DNA from 2 places in the Nocardioides sp. S5 genome. Region 1 is predicted to be linked to the other one. Evidence: riboswitches for the same ligand, from Rfam matches in the RefSeq annotation. Region 1 holds a riboswitch; the other holds the start of a gene.
What was found. A riboswitch is a leader RNA that binds a small molecule or an ion and turns the genes downstream of it on or off. The one in region 1 is predicted to bind cyclic di-AMP.

Region 1 (3,394 bases):
CCGCGTCGCCGTCATCACCGGAGCAGCCCGAGGCATCGGCTTCGGCATCGCCCAGCGCCTCGCCAGCGAGGGCGCGTCCGTCGCGATCCTCGACCTCGACGAGTCGGCCGCCGCCGACGCCGCGGGCCGCCTCGAGCTCGCCGACGGCGCCCGCGCGGTCGGCATCGGGTGCGACGTCGTCGACTCCGCCGCCGCGGAGGCCGCGGTGCAGCGCGTGGTCGACGAGCTCGGCGGGATCCACGTCCTGGTCAACAACGCTGGCGTCACCCGTGACAACCTGCTCTTCAAGATGACCGAGGAGGACTGGGACCTCGTCATGAACGTCCACCTCAAGGGCGTCTTCAACATGACCAAGGCCGCGCAGTCGCGGTTCGTGGAGCAGAAGTACGGCAAGATCCTCAACCTCTCCAGCGTCTCCGCGCTGGGCAACCGCGGCCAGGCCAACTACTCGGCCGCCAAGATGGGCATCCAGGGCCTCACCCGCACCCTCGGGATCGAGCTCGGCCCGTTCGGCGTGACCGCCAACGCCATCGCGCCCGGATTCATCGTCACCGAGATGACCGACGCCACCGCGCGCCGGCTCAAGATGGAGCCCGAGGAGCTGCAGCGGCTCAACGCCGAGGCCACCCCCGTGCGCCGGGTGGGGCAGCCCGAGGACATCGCCGCGGCTGCCGCCTTCCTGTGCAGCGACGAGGCGTCCTTCATCACCGGCCAGACGTTGTACGTCGACGGCGGGCGCAAGCTCGGCTGAGCGTGATCTCGGCCACGACCCACGCGCGTCGGGTCGTGGCCGGGTTTGCGCGTCTCGGGGGCCTCTGTCACCTTGTCGGAGGAGTCGAGAGACCCACAGGACGGCTCGGGTCGCCCTGCTGGCGTCGGACTCCGTCACGAAGATCGTGTCTGACGACACCCGCCCCGGGCGACGCCGAGTCCTGCCCCGCCGGAGCGGCCCCCCGAGAAGATCGAGGGCAGGAGTGGGGGACCCACAGGTTCCACCGCCGCTGCGTGCGACCGCGCGCCACGGCTAGGGGTGAAGCCACCCCCTCCTCCGGGAGGACGGCGGCGGGACACCTTCCAGTCCCAACCCGACAGCTCACCTCACAGGCGTGGGAAAGGACCCACCTCATGCCTGCAACCCCTCGCACGCTGCGCACCTGCGCGCTCGCCCTCGCCGGGCTCGGACTCTCCGCCTCGACGCTGACGGCCCTGCCCGCCGCCGCGGCCGACGGCGACCCGGGATCGGCCACCACGACCACGACGGCCACCAAGACGACCACGAAGACGACCACGAAGAGGACCGCGAAGCGCACCGCTGCCCGTCGCGTGTCCTCCCGCGTGCTCAGCGCCCGTGACATCGCCATGCGCCAGCGCGGTGACGCCTACGCCTACGGTGCCGCCGGCCCGCACCGCTTCGACTGCTCCGGGCTGATCCGCTACAGCTACGCCCGCGCCGGCTTCGACGTGCCGCGTACGTCCAGGGCCCAGGCGGGCCACACCCGCCGCATCGCGAAGAAGAACATGCGTGCCGGCGACCTGATGTTCTTCTACGGCAGCGGCGGGGTCTACCACGCCGGGATCTTCCTGCGCTGGTCGAAGGGCCACGCCCTGATGCTGCACTCGCCCGGCTCGGGCCAGCGCGTCCGCATCTCCGCCCCGTGGACCTCGCAGTGGTTCGGTGGGACCCTGCGCCGCCGCTGATCTACCCTGTGGCGCGCCTTCCCCGAACGGGGAGGGCGCGCCGCCACACTTTCCAGGCAGAGTCCCCCGCTCGATCGGAGTTCCCCCGTGCGTCACCGTCTCCCCACCTCCGTCGCCGCGCTCGTCGCGGCCTCGCTCCTCCTGGCCGGCTGCGGCGGCGGGGACGAGCAGGAGGCGCCGGCGGGCGCCGCTCCGTCCTCGGAGCCGACGGCCTCCGCGACGAGCGAGCCGCCGGAGCCGACGTACTGGCCCCTCACCGGGCTCGAGCGCACGGGCAAGGCCCCGAAGCACCCGGTGATCGTGACCAAGGTCGACAACACCTCCTCGAGTGCGCCGCAGGTCGGCCTGGGTGCGGCCGACCTCGTCGTCGAGGAGCTCGTCGAGGGCGGCTACACCCGCCTGGCGGCGTTCTACTACTCCAAGGTGCCCGCCAGCATCGGCCCGGTGCGCTCGATGCGTGCCAGCGACATCGGGATCGTGCCCGAGGGGGCCACGGTCGTGACCAGTGGTGCTGCGCCGATCACCATCAAGCGGGTCAACGGCGCCGGGATCCCGTGGATCACCGAGGGTGCCGCCGGCGTCTACCGCGAGACCACCCGCTCGGCGCCCTACAACCTCTTCGCCCGCCTCGGCGAGATCTCCCGGCGGCTGAAGGCCGAGGAGGAGCCGCCCGCCTACCTGCCGTGGGGCACGCCGGCCGACCTCCCCAAGGGCGCGAAGGCCCGCACCCTGACCGCCGACTTCGGCGCCCACTCCACGAGCTGGCAGTTCCAGGGCGGTCGCTACGTCAACACCGACTCCTACGCCGCCGAGGGTGACGAGTTCCCGGCCGACTCCGTGCTCGTCCTGCGGGTGCAGGTCGGCGACGCCGGCTACCGCGACCCGGCGGGCTACCCCGTCCCGGAGACCAAGTTCGAGGGCAAGGGCGCCGCGCTGCTCTTCCACGGCGGCCGCGTCATCCGTGGCACCTGGTCCAAGGACGGCCTCACCGGCGCCATCGAGCTCGCCACGAAGGGCGGCGAGCTCGCCGTGCCGGCCGGCAAGGTCTGGGTCGAGCTCGTGCCGGCGGTCAACGGCAACGTCACCTTCGCGAAGTAGCGCCGCTGTCCAGGAGCTGGCGCAGCCCGGCCATGATGGTGCCGATCGCGAACTCCACGCGGGCGGCCGCGGCCGCGGGGTCCTGGCTCACCGCGACGGCACCGCCGGCAGCCGACATCGCACCGAAGAAGATCCGGGTGAAGGTGTCGAGCATCGCGTCGTCGAGGTCGTAGGCGTCGGTGCCGAGCGCGGAGCGGACGATCTCGTCGACGATGGCGTACGTCGAGCGCTCCTCCTGCTCGCGGAACCGCTCGTGCCCGAGCACCGAGGGCCCGTCGGAGATGACGACCTGGCGGTAGGCCGGCTCCTGCACGGCCTCGAGGAAGGCGCGCAGTCCTGCCTGCGCCTTCTCCCACGGGTCGTCGCGCCCCTCGGTCGCGTGGGCGATGCCGCTGCTGGCGCGTGACTCGACCCGCTCGAAGGCGGCCTCGAAGATCGCCTGCTTGCCGCTGAAGTGGTGGTAGAGCGCGCCCTTGGTGACGTCCGCGCCGGCGACGATCGCGTCGAGCGAGGTGGCGGAGTAGCCGTGGGTGGTGAAGAGCTGCTCGGCGACGTCGACGAGTGCGCGCTTGGTCGAGTCCGAGTAGCGCTGCCGGCG
Region 2 (3,394 bases), 380 kb from region 1:
GCGCGACGGAGGCGCGAGGTGACGTCGGGGTTCAAGAAGACGTGCACCGGCGCGTCCTGCTCCGCCGTGCTGCCGACCGGTGCCGTGACGGCGGCGATGCCGGCGTAGGTCCCGGGCTGCACGCCGAGCGTGTCGTCGAGGTCACCCGCACTGGCGGGGACCTCGACCACCACCGGACCGATGCGTTCGGGCAGCACGCGACGTACGACGTCGATGCCGCGCTCCACCCGCCGCACCACCGCCTTCGCCTCGGACGGGGTGCCGTCCACCATGACCAGCACCCCACGGGCGGTCGCCACGGACAGACGACCGCGAAGCCACAGCGGCACCCGGGCGGTACCGCCGGCGCTGAAGTCGGCGATCGCCAGCCCGTCGTCGTCCGGGACGAAGGTGACGACCACCTCGGCCCGAGCGGGCGCAGCATCGAGACGCGCGACCTGCCAGGTGAGGTCGACGGTCCCCGACCACGTCCCGTCGCTCGCGACTGTCCCGACCTGGTCGACGTAGCGCGCGGAGAGCGCGCGCAGGTCGAGGTCGGCTGCTGTGTCGGCGATCCCCGCGAACCTCTCACCGACGACGGCGTCCCCGGCAGGCGCAAGCGAGGCCAGCACATCGGCGTCCCGGGACGCGACACCGTCCACGAAGCTCGCCAGCGCCTCGGCTGCGTCGCGTGGGCTCGCCCGCGGCACGTCGACGGGCGCAGGATCGACGTCGTGGCGCCCGCCCTGCACCAAAGTGACCAGGACCGCGGCCACTACGAACAGCAGAAGGCCGGCCGCCCACCAGAGTGGGCGACCGGCCTTCGAGGTCGGTGCGTCAGCCAGGACGGACCGCGCCGACGTAGGGCATCGAGTGGAGGCCTGCGACCGCGACACCGGTGCCGGGGTTGGCGGCGTGAACGATCATGCCGTTGCCGATGTACATGCCGACGTGGCTGATCGGGCTGTAGTAGAACACCAGGTCGCCGGGCTGCAGGTCGCTCGCAGCGATGCGCGGACCGGAGCTGAACTGGGCGCTGGAGGAGTGCGGCAGCGAGACACCGGCCTGCGCCCACGCCCGCATGGTGAGCCCGCTGCAGTCGAAGGCGTTCTCACCCATCGCGCCGTAGACGTAGGCATCGCCCACCTGGGCCATGGCGTACTGGATGGCCGCGGCGGCACGCCCCGAGGCCGGGACGGAAGCGGGGACCCGGGTGGTGCTGCCGCGCGAGGCGAGCACGCGCTCGCGCTCCTCGGCCTCGAGGTCGGCGAGCAGCTCCTTGGCCTCGGCGAGATTGTCGTCGACCGTCTCCTTCTCAGTGCTCAGCTGCTCGGTGAGCTCAGCGATCTCGTCCGCGCGGGCGTCGGTGGCCTCCTGCCGGATGGCGAGGGCCTCCAGCTCGGTGTCGTAGTCGGAGAGCAGCGAGGACTGGAGGTCGTTGAAGGACGACATGGTGGAGAGCGTGTCGAGGAAGGAGCCCGGGTCCTCGGAGACGACGATCTGGCCGACCGTCGAGATGCCCTCGCCCTCGAGCTGGCGGACCACCGCGTCGGACACCTGGTCACGGACGGTCTCGAGGCGCTCGTCCTGCCGCTCCTGGTCGGCCCGCAGGCCAGACAGGTCACGGCGCAGTTCAGCGAGGTCGAGAGTCGCGTCGTGGAGGCGCTCCTGGGCGACCTCGGCCTCGTGGTAGAGACGGTCGACGCGGACCTTGACGTCCTCGATGTCGGGTTCGGCCTGCGCGGGGGTCGCGGGCACGAATGAGATGGCGGCGATCGCGGTCAGGCCGAGAACGGTCGCGCCAGCTCGCTTGCGGGTGTGAGCCACGAGCGGGGGTACTCCCTCAGGGTGTCGTACGCCTACCGGGTGAGCTGACGGGTTCGGCACGACGTGTCCTACCCCTGCTCCACGCACCGCTCGCGCAGTGCGCCTCACAAGGGATTCACCCCAGGGGGAAGGTTGGTTCCCCGGCTCGTCGACCACGGGTGGTGCGGGGGTGTGGTCGACAATTCGGCGCGACGCCCGCGCGGGCCTGGTGACCCACTGCCACGGACGTCAGCCCACACCCTAGACCGGAGGTGCAGGCCCCGCCAATCTTCGCGACAACTTCTCGAGATGTGTCTCAGGCCGATTCCACGACCGGGCCCGGGACGGGCTCCACGAGCCTCAGCGGCGGCACCAGTCCGCCCGTGGCCAGCGCGTCGAGCGCCGCCCTCTCGTCGTCGTCGATGGTCAGCTCCGGTGGCGGGCCCAGCAGCACCGTCACCACGCAGTCGTGGCAGTGCAGTCCGCGCACCACGCAGGTGTCGCAATCGATCCGTGTCGTCATGTCCCGAACGGTGACAGGGACCACCGACAACGGGTCTACGGCGTGTCGTCCTCGGTGTGTCGCCGCAGCGAGGACGACGCTCAGCGCCGCACGAAGCAGATCCAGTCGTCCCCGCACGGCCGGGACTCGAACTCCTCGTCTTCCTCGACCAGGGCAGCCTGCGCCGAGCCTTCACGTGCCACCACGACGTCGACGGCGGCCACGGCCACCAAGCCCCCCGGGCGCCCGTCGAGGAAGTCGAGATAGGCGGCCTGGTCGCGATGGGTGAAGGCGTCCAGCGGGTTCGACGCCCACAGACGCACGTCCTCCACAGCGAGCGCCTCCGACAATGGTGCCGGGACCAGCGCAACCTCCTCCCCGACCTGTGCCGCGACCTGGCGCACGACCGCCGACGGTTGCCCCAGCACGTTCTCGCCGCGGCTGAGCGCGATCGGGAGCGCCACCAAGAGCGTGATCGCTGCGACCACAACGGCGGGCCGTCCCGCCGGCAGCAGCGGGTTCTCGCGGGCGGCCCCTTCACCACGGAGCTCCGACGGCCTCGCTGCCAGGACGACCAACAGGCACAGCAACCACACCCCGTGCCGGGCCGCGCTCGCCGTGGTCACACACAACCCCAGCACGGCGACGTACTCCCATGCAGTGCGGCGCGAGCGGAGCAGGACGACGAGCAGGATCCCGGCCCCCACCACCATCATTACGTCGAAAGGCATCGTCAGGCTGGGCCGGGCCCACAGGCCCTCGCCACGCTGGGCCGAGACGTTGTCGAAGACCTCCGCGTAGTAGAACGGGGTCATCCACAGCTGCGGGGTGAGGCAGAGGGCGAGCAGGCTCGCCACGCCGACGCCCACGCTCTCAACGAGGTGCGTACGCGTGCGCTGGACGAGGAGGTAGGCGCCGAGGACACACACCCCGAGAAGGGCGGCACCGTGGAGGTTGCCCCACAGCACGACGAGCGGCACCGCCCACCAGATCCGACGGTCTGGATGCCGGGCCTGGCTGCACACCAGCGCCACCATGAGCGCGAAGGGCACGAAGGACAGCGTCTGCGCCCGGAGCACCCCGAAGGTGGCCAACCCGCCGAGGCAG

Region 2: linked by a shared signal. The riboswitch ahead of CFI00_RS15010 (C40 family peptidase) and the one ahead of CFI00_RS16960 (C40 family peptidase) in region 1 are both predicted to bind cyclic di-AMP.

What each region holds. Positions count from the first base shown of each region.
Region 1 covers NZ_CP022296.1:3,417,691-3,421,084, reverse strand. The annotation lists gene fabG (3-oxoacyl-ACP reductase FabG) at 1-751, shown strand, start outside; cyclic di-AMP (ydaO/yuaA leader) riboswitch at 951-1,120, shown strand; gene CFI00_RS16960 (C40 family peptidase) at 1,126-1,698, shown strand; gene CFI00_RS16955 (DUF3048 domain-containing protein) at 1,786-2,796, shown strand; gene CFI00_RS16950 (TetR/AcrR family transcriptional regulator) at 2,780-3,394, opposite strand, start outside.
Region 2 covers NZ_CP022296.1:3,037,350-3,040,743, forward strand. The annotation lists gene CFI00_RS15005 (hypothetical protein) at 1-755, opposite strand, end outside; gene CFI00_RS15010 (C40 family peptidase) at 817-1,806, opposite strand; cyclic di-AMP (ydaO/yuaA leader) riboswitch at 1,835-1,995, opposite strand; gene CFI00_RS15015 (hypothetical protein) at 2,102-2,308, opposite strand; gene CFI00_RS15020 (hypothetical protein) at 2,389-3,394, opposite strand, start outside.